Regions from separate parts of the Photorhabdus akhurstii genome, predicted to be linked through region 2. Evidence: predicted binding sites of a transcription regulator. Region 2 holds the regulator's gene; each other region holds the start of a gene.
What was found. The regulator CRP, encoded in region 2, controls carbon source genes, mostly activating them, when cyclic AMP is high. The targets are predictions, from matches to a motif close to ATGTGANNNNNNTCACAT.
Positions count from the first base shown of each region.

Region 1: gntK (gluconokinase) is a predicted target of CRP. The motif match lies at 1,580-1,597, and genes of this name have one in related genera.
Region 3: yrbN (protein YrbN) is a predicted target of CRP. The motif match lies at 1,829-1,846, and genes of this name have one in related genera.
Region 4: ompW (outer membrane protein OmpW) is a predicted target of CRP. The motif match lies at 1,106-1,123, and genes of this name have one in related genera.

Region 1 covers NZ_CP020335.1:5,150,685-5,153,903, reverse strand. The annotation lists gene gntR (gluconate operon transcriptional repressor GntR) at 551-1,546, shown strand; gene gntK (gluconokinase) at 1,714-2,253, shown strand; gene gntU (gluconate transporter) at 2,253-3,219, shown strand, end outside.
Region 2 covers NZ_CP020335.1:423,831-427,049, forward strand. The annotation lists gene argD (bifunctional acetylornithine/succinyldiaminopimelate transaminase) at 1-979, shown strand, start outside; gene crp (cAMP-activated global transcriptional regulator CRP) at 1,029-1,661, opposite strand; gene B0X70_RS01825 (OsmC family protein) at 1,980-2,387, shown strand; gene B0X70_RS01830 (phosphoribulokinase) at 2,513-3,219, opposite strand, start outside.
Region 3 covers NZ_CP020335.1:5,276,919-5,280,137, reverse strand. The annotation lists gene pnp (polyribonucleotide nucleotidyltransferase) at 1-740, shown strand, start outside; gene nlpI (lipoprotein NlpI) at 866-1,750, shown strand; gene yrbN (protein YrbN) at 1,852-1,932, shown strand; gene B0X70_RS22585 (DEAD/DEAH family ATP-dependent RNA helicase) at 1,922-3,219, shown strand, end outside.
Region 4 covers NZ_CP020335.1:2,848,210-2,851,428, reverse strand. The annotation lists gene B0X70_RS12425 (YciC family protein) at 58-828, opposite strand; gene ompW (outer membrane protein OmpW) at 1,268-1,909, shown strand; gene trpA (tryptophan synthase subunit alpha) at 1,946-2,752, opposite strand; gene trpB (tryptophan synthase subunit beta) at 2,752-3,219, opposite strand, start outside.

The sequences.
Region 1 (3,219 bases), 1.0 Mb from region 2:
GGTTTCAAAGTGGATCAGTAGGATAAATCTTATCGGCATGCTGATTAACAGGTTATTTTTGATATCGGTTTTGAGTACTTTATGACGTAGCCTTTTCTTAATTGGTATGAGCTGACGATAGTTTTCTCTTAATTGCATGCCTGCTTGTACTTAAGTTAACAACGTAGTTCATATTAACCTTGAGTCAGTATCGAATGATTAAACCTTAATTTCGTCTGGACATTTCTCCTAAGCTGACTTAATGTCTCTGCTATCTGATTTTGATAGGTTTGGCAATTTTCAAGTTCTTAGTCACTGTAGAGACTTGGTTCTTGCTGATTGTGGTGGTTCATTGCCTTTCAATCATTCGGTAATAAATCCTCCTGATTAATAAAAAAACATTTCTTATATTTCCGCTCTAAAGGATGAGATTTTACGATGCATTGAATAAATGGGGATTACGGTTTCACTATCAGACTAAGTTTAAAAAATGTATCCTTATAGTGTATAAATATGTCATAACACTGCGTTTATTATCCTAAACTTGACTAATTCTATATTGCATTGAAATATGAAGAAAAAACGCCCTATTTTACAAGATGTTGCTGATCGTGTTGGTGTAACTAAAATGACGGTAAGTCGTTTCTTACGTAATCCTGATCAAGTTTCTGAGCAATTGCGAGAAAAAATAGCGGATGCTTTAGATGAGTTAGGTTATATCCCAAATAAAGTGCCGGATATTCTTTCTAATTCTACTAGTCATGCTATTGGTATTTTATTGCCTTCTTTGACTAACCAAGTTTTTGCGGAGGTTATCCGTGGTATCGAATATGTGACGGACAATTATGGTTATCAAACTATGTTGGCTCACTATGGATATCGCTCAGAAAAGGAAGAAGAGCGTTTGATTTCTTTACTTTCCTATAATATTGATGGTTTGATTCTTTCAGAACGCACTCACACTCCACGAACTTTAAAAATGTTGGAAACGGCTGGTATCCCTGTCGTTGAGCTGATGGATTGTGTTTCTCCTTGTTTTGATACGGCGGTCGGTATTGACAACTTTGAAGCTGCTCGGCAAATGACAATGGCAATGATTGAGCGTGGTTGTCAGCGGGTGATTTATCTTGGTGCGAGACAAGATGAAAGGACAATTATTCGTCTGGAGGGTTATGAAGCTGCAATGGAAGGTGCGGGGTTAAAACCAGGTAAGATAATGACTCCAGACAGCTCTTCTTACACGTTAGGGGGGCAGTTACTGAATGAAGCACGAACAAAATATCCTGATGTTGATGGTCTATTTTGTACTAACGATGATCTCGCTATCGGCGCAATTTTCGAGTGCCAACGTCAAGGGATAGCTGTACCGCATGATATTGCGATAGCTGGCTTTCATGGTCATGATGTTGGTCAAGCGATGACACCAAAACTTGCCAGTGTATTGACGTCTCGTGACTTAATGGGGCGGAGGGCTGCCGAATTATTAATGGCTCGGTTGAAAGGCGAACATTTACCGCAAAAAATGATTGATATAGGTTTTCAGTTATCTCCGGGGGAGAGTATCTAATCGGTCTGGTGGATTTGCATTTTTTGAACTAATTTGTGATGAGTGTCACATTTATATTTCCTGAATATTTCGTGTTGTTGCGAATTTCATCTCTACTTCTGATAATGTTACCGATAACAGTTACCGGTAACATTTTGTAGATAAAATATCTACGTTAAGGAGTTTATATGGGTGATACCCAGCATTCGAATCATGCTTTTGTGCTTATGGGGGTATCCGGTAGTGGTAAATCTGCTGTTGCCAGTGCTGTAGCCTGTAAATTGGATTCTGCTTTTTTAGATGGTGATTTTTTACACCCAAGATCTAACATTAGTAAGATGGCTAAAGGCTATGCACTGAATGATGAAGATCGTGAGCCTTGGTTGAAATCATTGAACCATGCAATTTTTGCTATGCAACGCACAAACTCGGTCTCCTTAATTGTTTGTTCTGCTTTAAAAAAACATTACCGGGATATACTGCGTGATAATAATAAGAATCTGTCATTTCTTTATATGAAAGGCGACTTTGATTTAATTGAAAGTCGATTGAAGGCACGTAAAGATCATTTTTTTAAACCTCAAATGTTGGTATCTCAGTTTGAGGCATTAGAAGAGCCAGAGAGTGATGAACAGGATGTTTATCTGGTTGACATTAGATCATCTCTTGATGAAGTGATAAATCACTCGATAAGAATAATTAATAGTGTCATTTCAGGGGAAAAATAATGAATACTTTAACCTTAGTGCTGACAGCGGTGGGTTCTGTTCTCTTACTATTGTTTCTGGTGATGAAAGCCAGAATACACGCTTTTGTTGCGTTAATACTGGTTTCTATGGGAGCGGGTGTTTTTTCTGGTATGCCACTGGATAAAATTGCTGAAACAATGCAAGAAGGAATGGGAGGAACGTTAGGTTTCTTAGCTATTGTTGTCGCACTAGGGGCAATGTTTGGTAAAGTTCTGCATGAAACAGGCGCACTGGATCAAATTGCGGTTAAATTACTAAATAGTTTTGGTGAAAAGAATGCTCATTATTCACTGGGGATTGCTGGCCTGGTTTGTGCTTTGCCGTTGTTCTTTGATGTAGCGATTGTTTTATTGATTGGTGTGGCATTTGCAGTAGCGCGTCGTACTGGCGGTAATGTAGTCAAGCTGGTTATTCCTTTGTTTGCCGGTGTTGCAGCCGCCGCAGCGTTTTTGTTACCTGGTCCAGTACCGATGTTGTTGGCTTCACAAATGAATGCTGACTTTGGTTGGATGATCTTGATTGGTATCAGTGCCGCGATTCCTGGGATGTTACTAGCGGGGCCAATCTTCGGTAGTTTTATCAGTAAGTATGTCACTCTGGATTTACCCAACGATATAAGTGAGCCAAGTCTTGGTCAAGGTAAGATGCCATCTTTTGGTTTGAGTTTGTCACTGGTTCTGTTCCCTTTGGCTTTGGTTGGATTAAAGGCTATTGGTGAGAATTTTGTTGAACAGGGTTCTGAGTTGTATCAGTGGCTTGCATTTATCGGTCATCCATTTTCTGCGATTTTAGTTGCTTGTTTGATTGCTATTTATGGTTTGGCAATTCGCCGTGGGATGAGTAAAGAAAAAGTGATGGATATTTGCTCTTCGGCTATTCAACCGGCTGGAATTATTTTATTGGTGACTGGGGCTGGTGGTGTATTTAAACAAGTATTAGTGGATT
Region 2 (3,219 bases):
TATTTTCACCAATGAACCGGCTTTGATTCTGGCGCGGAAACTGATTGATGCTACTTTTGCTGAACGGGTATTTTTTGCCAATTCAGGCGCGGAAGCGAATGAAGCGGCATTTAAACTGGCTCGCCACTATGCAATTACTCGTCACAGCCCCTATAAAACCAAAATTATCGCATTTCATCAGGGTTTTCATGGTCGCACCTTATTTACCGTCTCTGTGGGTGGTCAGCCAAAATATGCTGATGGTTTTGGGCCAAAACCCGCGGATATTATTCATGTGCCTTTTAATGATTTAGACGCAGTTAAGGCCGTCATAGATGACCATACTTGTGCTGTTGTATTGGAGCCTGTTCAGGGAGAAGGGGGAGTTACTCCGGCAGCACCGGCATTTATTCGTGGGTTGCGTGAGCTTTGCGATAAGCATCAGGTATTGTTGGTGTTTGATGAAGTACAAAGTGGGATGGGACGTACCGGTAAACTATTTTCTTATATGCATTATGATGTTACGCCGGACATCATTACCACAGCAAAAGCATTGGGAAATGGCTTTCCTATCAGCGCTATGCTGACGACAGAGAATATTGCTTTGGCGATGACGCCGGGAACTCACGGTACAACTTATGGCGGTAATCCGTTGGCTTGTGCGGTTGCAAATGTTGTTTTTGATATTATCAATACACCAGCGGTTCTGGAGGGAGTTGAAAAACGCCATAATTTGATAGTGAATTTTCTGAATGATATCAATCAGAAATATTCGATATTTGGTGAAATCCGAGGAAAGGGCCTGCTGATTGGCGCGGAACTCAAAGCGCCGTATCAGGGAAAAGCAAAAGATATTCTGCAACTAGCGGCTGACAATGGTTTGATGTTGTTGAGTGCGGGTGGTGATGTATTGCGTTTCACGCCTTCGTTGATTATCAGTGAAGAAGAGATTGCTCAGGGCATGGAACGGCTGGAACAGGCAATTAATCAGATGGTGTAATTAAGTACAAGAAAAATCAGCGCAGGATTATGCGCTGATTAATCAAGCGTTAACGTGTACCGTAGACGACAATAGTTTTACCGTGTGCGGAGATCAAGTTTTGATCTTCTAGCATTTTCAGAATACGACCAACCGTTTCACGGGAACAGCCAACAATCTGACCAATTTCCTGACGCGTGATTTTGATTTGCATTCCGTCCGGGTGGGTCATTGCATCTGGTTGTTTCGCCAGATTCAATAAAGTTTGGGCAATCCGGCCAGTAACATCCAAGAAAGCCAAATTACCGACTTTCTCAGAAGTTGTTTGTAAACGGTTTGCCATTTGGGCAGATAAACGCATCAAAATATCCGGGTTTACCTGAATCAGTTGACGGAATTTTTTATAGGAGATTTCAGCCACTTCACAGGCGCTTTTGGCCCGTACCCAGGCTGTACGCTCTTGCCCCTCTTCAAATAATCCAAGTTCACCAATGAAATCTCCCTGATTTAAATAGGAGAGGATCATCTCTTTGCCTTCTTCATCTTTAATCAAAACCGCAACAGAGCCTTTTACGATGTAGTAAAGCGTCTCTGCTTTTTCGCCTTGATGAATAAGCGTACTTTTAGATGGATATTTATGAATATGGCAGTGTGACAAAAACCATTCAAGAGTCGGGTCTGTTTGTGGCTTGCCGAGAACCATTCGTTTCATCCTCTGTTGTTATCGCTGCCTAAATAACACGAGAATCTAAAAGTTTCTCGTCAGGCTGGCTTATAAAGACACTAGCTTAACATATTAGTTTGTTGAAAAACCGACAGATAAGGGTTTTATATAGGTTATCTGAAATTTGAGTCTTACGTATTGATCTTAACCTATATACTTGGCCCGCTTCTGTTTTTAACACAGGAAAAGGCTTCTGTCTCGTCTTGTATTGTTTCAGCATAATAAACCGCTCATTAGATTGCCAGTTTAATACTGAAAGAGTAGGCTTGGATGCAAAGAACGACTTAAGAGGTATTTATGCAAGCGCGGGTAAAATGGGTTGAAGGATTGTCTCTTTTGGGGGAGTCATCTTCCGGTCATCAGGTCATGATGGATGGTAATGCCGGCGATAAGGCGCCAAGCCCAATGGAAATGGTATTAATGGCAGCCGGTGGTTGCAGTACGATTGATGTAGTTTCTATTTTGCAGAAAGGCAGGTACGACATAAGAGATTGTGAAGTAAAATTAACTTCCCGCCGTCGTGAAGAGGCGCCACGCTTGTTTACTCATATTAATCTGCATTTTATTGTTACGGGTAAGGATTTAGCAGATAAAGCGGTGGAACGCGCCGTCATGTTGTCCGCGGAAAAATATTGCTCTGTTTCATTGATGTTGGGGAAATCGGTTGAAATTACCCACAGTTTTGAAATTAAAGATATAGATTGAAAAATTATTTCTTGGTTGGAAAATAACAACAGGTAACTAATATCTCAGTTACCTGTTTTTTTAACTGAATAATATAAGATGTAAATTTTAAGTGCCGGATTTTCTCGATTTATCTCAGGCGCTGATTAACTAATTTTTCCCCCTTCCAGCAGTCGCTGTACCAATGGCGTCATAATTAGCTCCATTGCTAATCCCATTTTTCCGCCGGGGACCACGATGGTATTAATGCTTGAAACGAATGAGCCTTGTAACATGGCTAACAAGTATGGGAAATCAATTTGAGTCAGATCACGGAAGCGGATGACGATAAAACTTTCATCCAATGATGGAATGGCTTTAGCTGAAAATGGATTGGATGTATCAACGGTGGGGACACGTTGAAAGTTGATATGTGTTCGCGAGAATTGTGGCGTAATGTAGTTGATATAATCATCCATAGAACGCACGACGGAATCCATCACAGCTTCCTGCGAGTGCCCTCGTTCTCCGGTATCGCGGATCAGTTTCTGTATCCATTCAAGGTTGACAATCGGCACGACTCCCACTAGCAGATCAACATGACTGGCAACGTTATGTTGCGGTGTGACAACGCCGCCGTGCAAGCCTTCATAAAACAGCACATCTGTCTGCTTGGGTAAAGATTCCCACGGCGTAAATGTACCGGGGAGCTGGTTGTAAGGGACGGCATCGTCATAGGTATGAAGGTACTTCCGACGGCGGCCTTCACCGGTTTCACCGTAGTCAATCATGGTTTTTTCCAGCATGCCAAAATCATTGGCTTCCGGCCCAAAATAACTGATATGCCTGCCTTGTTCTTTGGCTTTACGGATTG
Region 3 (3,219 bases), 870 kb from region 2:
TTGCAATGGGATTAGTGAAAGAAGACGATAATTTTGTTGTTCTGTCTGACATCTTGGGTGATGAAGATCATTTGGGAGACATGGACTTTAAAGTTGCGGGTAGCTGTGAAGGTATCAGCGCACTGCAAATGGACATCAAAATTGAAGGCATTACCCGTGAAATTATGCAAATTGCTCTGAATCAGGCAAAAGGTGCTCGTTTGCATATCCTGAGTGTAATGGAACAGGCAATTAACAGCCCACGTAATGAAATTTCAGAATTTGCACCACGCATTCACACTATTAAGATCAATCCTGATAAGATCAAAGATGTTATCGGTAAAGGCGGTTCAGTTATCCGTGCACTGACAGAAGAAACCGGTACTACCATTGAGATCGAAGATGATGGCACTGTGAAAATTGCTGCAACTGATGGTGAAAAAGCAAAACATGCCATCAGTCGTATTGAAGAAATCACTGCTGAGATCGAAGTTGCCCGCGTTTACACTGGTAAAGTAACTCGCATCGTTGATTTTGGCGCATTTGTTGCTATCGGTGGTGGTAAAGAAGGTCTGGTACATATTTCTCAGATTGCGGATAAGCGTGTTGAGAAAGTGGCTGACTATTTGCAGGTCGGTCAGGAAGTTTCAGTTAAAGTTCTGGAAATTGATCGCCAGGGTCGTGTTCGCCTGAGCATTAAAGAAGCGACAGCCGGTGTAATTGTCGAGGATACACCAGTAGCACCACAATCAGCAGAATAAATTTGATGTTATAAACCGGCGTCTTGTAAAAAAGCGCCGTTTATAGACTCAGGGCAGGAGGCCCAATAAATGCAATATGGGTGATAGGGCATTCTTAATTAATGTCTGACTTTCGGGAGTAGGAAATGAATCTTTTTCTGCGCTGGTGTTATGCTGTAGCAATACTTCTTTTGGCAGGATGCAGCAGCAAGGATTGGCGTAAAAACGAAGTTTTTGCTATTCCGTTACAACCTTCATTGCAACAAGAAGTCATTCTGGCTCGCATGGAACAGATTCTTGCGAGTCGGTCATTGACAGAAGATGAGTACGCACAGCTTTTATATGAGAGAGGTGTGCTGTATGATAGTCTCGGGCTGAGAGCTTTGGCACGGAATGATTTTTCTGTTGCCTTATCTATTCGGCCTAATATTCCAGAGATTTTTAATTATCTGGGAATTTACTTCACACAGGCTGGCAATTTTGATGCCGCCTATGAAGCGTTTGATTCTGTATTAGAGCTTGATCCAACTTACAATTACGCGCGTCTTAACCGTGGCATCGCGTTGTATTACGGTGGTCGGTATAAGTTAGCGCAGGATGATCTGCAGGCGTTTTATCAAGACGATCCAAATGATCCTTTCCGTTCGCTGTGGTTGTACCTGGTGGAAAAAGAATTTTATCCTAAAGGGGCGATGTTGAACTTGTCGCAGCACTACGAAAAAGCGAACCGGGGGCAATGGGGCTGGAATATAGTTGAATTCTATTTAGGCAAAATTAGTGAATATACATTGATGAACCGCTTGAAAGAGAATGCAACGGATAACACTTCGCTCGCTGAGCATCTCAGTGAAACTGACTTCTATTTAGGTAAACATTACCTAAGTCTGGGGGACAAGGATAGCGCATCTGCGTTATTCAAGCTGACGGTAGCTAACAACGCACATAACTTTGTTGAGCACCGCTATGCATTGTTGGAATTGGCGCTGTTAGGCCAGGAACAAGATGACCTATCAGAATCGGACCAGCAATAGCTGACGAACATTTCGAGATCGATTAACAAAGTCCATCATCTTGACCGATGAGGGCTTATTTGTTCGTTTAATTAAATACTTTGAGCCAGTTCACATTTTAAATGAAAATGACCGAAATTTTTTTCGATGCGTTATGTAGACTGGCCGCCATAACTAACGAGGCACCATTACATGACCACTGAGACTGAAATCTCTTTTGCTGATCTGGGTTTATCAGCACCTATCCTTTCTGCACTGGAAGATCTTGGCTATGAAAAGCCATCTCCAATTCAGCAACAATGTATTCCCCATTTATTAAATGGTCGTGACGTACTAGGTATGGCGCAGACGGGGAGTGGTAAAACTGCGGCATTCAGTCTGCCTTTACTGCATAACATCAATGCTGAGTTGAAAGCTCCACAGATCCTTGTGTTGGCGCCGACCCGTGAACTGGCGGTACAGGTAGCCGAAGCGTGCGCAGATTTTTCCAAACATATGCGTAACGTGAATGTTGTTGCGCTGTATGGTGGGCAACGTTATGACGTTCAGTTACGCGCTTTGCGTCAAGGGCCACAAATTGTTGTGGGTACACCTGGGCGTCTTTTGGATCATCTGAAACGTGGTACGTTAGATCTATCTAACCTGAGCGGCTTAGTTTTGGATGAAGCAGACGAAATGCTGCGTATGGGCTTTATCGAAGATGTTGAAAACATCATGAGCCAGATCCCCGCAGAGCATCAGACTGCGCTGTTCTCTGCAACTATGCCAGAAGCTATCCGTCGCATTACTCGTCGTTTTATGAACGATCCGCAGGAAGTGCGTATTCAAGCGAGTGTAACGACTCGTCCTGACATCAGCCAGAGCTATTGGTCTGTTTACGGTATGCGTAAAAATGAAGCTTTGGTGCGTTTCCTTGAAGCAGAGGATTTTGATGCCGCGATTATTTTTGTGCGCACCAAAAACGCAACGCTGGAAGTGGCAGAAGCACTGGAGCGTAATGGCTACAACAGTGCGGCGCTAAACGGTGATATGAACCAGGCACTGCGTGAGCAGACATTGGAACGTCTGAAAGATGGCCGTTTGGATATTTTGATTGCAACTGATGTTGCAGCGCGTGGTCTGGATGTTGAGCGCATCAGTCTGGTTGTTAACTATGACATTCCAATGGATGCCGAATCTTATGTTCACCGTATTGGCCGTACTGGTCGTGCAGGGCGTGCTGGTCGAGCGTTGTTGTTTGTAGAAAACCGTGAACGTCGCTTGTTACGTAACGTTGAACGTACAATGAAGCTGACTATCCCGGAAGTTGAACTGCCAAATGCTGAATTGTTGAGCCAGCGTCGTCTGGAAAAATTTGCCGCTAATGTACAGCAGCAATTGGAAAGCAGTGATCTGGATCAGTACCGTACTCTGTTGTCTAAATTGCAACCTGCGGAAGATCTGGATATAGAAACGCTGGCCGCGGCATTATTAAAAATGGCGCAAGGTGA
Region 4 (3,219 bases), 2.4 Mb from region 2:
GCTTATTCTGTTTACCCCATAGTTTTATCACTATGGGGTTTTGTTTGAATAGCTACTTTATATTGATTTTTGTTGTGGAGAGGCAATCAGCATATACAACCGGAACAGATAAATCAGCAAAATAGCTGAAATGAGGTTATTGAATACACCAAGAATAATCCCTGCCATCTCGCTGTGAATGAATGTTAGGCGGTCAATAATAAATACCAACAAGAGCCTTGCGGTCAGCCATAAAAGAATTGCCGGAACCAACAGACGAATATTAGCAAATGCTAGTTTCCAGCTTATTTTCATAGAAGCAAAAATGCCGCGACGTTCAGCAGTCATAATAACGGGTGATAAAGCCAGTGCGATCGACAAAATAATGCCTGGTACTAGCATCAGCATCAAGCCCAGTTGAATTAACAGGGTGCAGATAAGCAGTAATAGGAATAGTTTCGGTAACTGGCTTGCTGATAAACCAATTGCCTGTAATGAAGAAATACGGTTTCCTGCTGAAACTGCCGCGACCAGCGTCAGTACGCCACCGACCAGTAGCACGCTGCCAATCATACTTGAGAAAATGGTCCCGATTCCCGCTCGCATGATCATTGACTGTTGCTCTGGGGTCATTTGAGACACCAGCTCCTGAATACCGGCCTTGCCTGAAGTGGCAAACGTAAATTCTGCTTCTGTCAGCAACTTCATCTGTTCGCTGTCAGGAATAAACAGGTGCCCCAATAAGGTGGTAACCAGAGCCGCCAGAACGGCCAAAGTCAGGGTACTTAACAGTTGATTTTTGAAAAAGTTAAAACTGTCACGGTACAGGGTATTCGCCGTGATTGGCATGAAGACAGCTCCTATCAGGTTAAACAACAATGCATAAGGGGTGATTGTACCTTGTTATGGGGAAATGTGGATAGTAGAAACGAGATGATACGGATAAATTAATGGTTAACTGTGATTATTGATAGTAGAAAAAAGTTCTTCACTTTATATTCTTAAGATAAAAATAAACATAAAATTAACCTTATTAAAACATAATGGAAATATAATGATAAGGAAAGATAAAACTTCGGAATGAGTATATAAATAAAGGATTTGTAACTGATTAATAATAAATGAATTTTGATCTGGATCAATTTAAAATAATTCCCAATTGAAATAATAATATTATAAATATGCGGTTTTACTGAAATTCTTTGAAAGATGTGATCTGTCTTGGATCATGATTTCTAATATATGAGTATATTTTAATTGACTTTAAATCACAGAAATGGGATGAATAATGAAAAAAATTTCTGCATTTGTATTAGCAGCGGCAACTTTAGCACCATCATTCGCTTTTGCTCATGAAGCGGGTGATTTTATTTTCCGCACAGGTACTGCGACGGTAAGACCTAATACGGGGTCTGACAATGTATTAGGGGTGGGTTCTTTGAGTGCGGATAATAATACCCAGATGGGTTTAACCTTCAGTTATATGATTACCGATAATATTGGTTTTGAATTACTGGCAGGGACACCCTTCCAGCATCGGGTAAGTTTACCGGGTGTTGGTGATATTGCTAAAGTAAAACATCTCCCGCCGACATTAATGGCGCAATACTATTTCGGTTCTAAAGAAAGTAGTTTCCGTCCTTATGTTGGTGTTGGTCTTAACTACACCACTTTCTTTAACGAAAAATTCAACGGCAATTCGGCTGTTAAAGATAATAACTTACATAGTCTGGATTTGAAGGATTCCTGGGGTGTTGCGGGGCAGGTTGGTCTGGATTATGAGTTAGATCAGAATTGGATGTTGAACGCCTCTGTGTGGTGGGTAAACATTGAAACAGATGTGAAATTTAAAGCAGGTGACCAGCAATATAAAATTGATACCCGGCTTGATCCGTGGGTATTTATGTTTGGGGTTGGTTATCACTTTTAATAAAAAAATGGGGCAGATTTTGCCCCATTTTTTGTATTAAAGTTGAGTGGCAGACTTCATTTTTGATACAAATTCAGCCAGTTTTTCCAGCATTATTTTTGGCTGGAAAAGATTTTCTTCGATAATTTTAACAACGGCAGATCCTGAAATGGCTCCCGCTGCGCCGCTTGCTAATGTTTCTTTTACCTGCTTAGGTTCTGAAATCCCAAATCCTTGTAACGGTGGCGCAGCATGATATTCCCGTAGTTTATTGACTAAATGATTTAACGGTTTTTCACCTCGTCTTTCTATACCGGTCACTCCTGCTCTTGATAATAGGTAGGTATATCCGCGGCCATAAGAAGCAATTTCACGTAATAGTTCATCTTCCGCGTTGGGAGGGCAGATAAAAATAGGAGCGATACCATGTTTCATCGCTGCGGTACGGAATGGTCGTGATTCTGACATGGGAACATCTGCAACTAATACTGAATCGACTTCTGCATCTTTGCAACGGCGGTAGAACTCGTCTATTCCATGATGAAAAACCAGGTTGGCATACATTAATAAACCAATAGGAATATCAGGATATTTTGCCCGAATTTTTGTTAATAGTTCAAAACAGAGCGAGGGAGTCACATTTGAGGAGAAGGCACGCAGATTAGCGTTCTGAATGGTTGGGCCGTCAGCTAGCGGATCAGAAAAAGGAATACTTAACTCAAGAGCGTCAGCGCCACTTGCAATCAGAGTATCAATAATTTCCAGTGATAATTCCGGGTTTGGATCGCCTAATGTGACAAAGGGGACAAAAGCACCTTGTTTACGACTTTCCAGTTGTTTAAATAGTTGCTCGTAACGTTCCATTAGATTTCCCCTCTGGATTTTAAAATATCATGGACAGTAAATATGTCTTTATCACCGCGACCGGATAGATTGACGATCAGTAATTGCTCTTTATCAGGCGCTTGATGGATCATTTTTAAAGCATAAGCCAGCGCATGAGAGGATTCGAGGGCTGGAATAATGCCTTCTTCACGGGAAAGGGTTTTGAACGCTTCTAATGCTTCATCATCGGTGATGGAAACATAGTCAGCCCGTCCAATACTGTTCAGATAGGCATGTTGAGGGCCAACGGAAGGGAAATCCAGACCGGCGGAAATAGAATAAGATTCTTCAATCTGGCCTTCATCTGTCTGCATCATTGGCGATTTCATACCAAAATAGATCCCCAATTTGCCATGTTTCAGTGGAGCGCCATGTTTACCGGTTTCAATACCTAGCCCGGCAGGTTCAATACCAATGAGGCGGACTGATGTTTCGGGAATAAATTC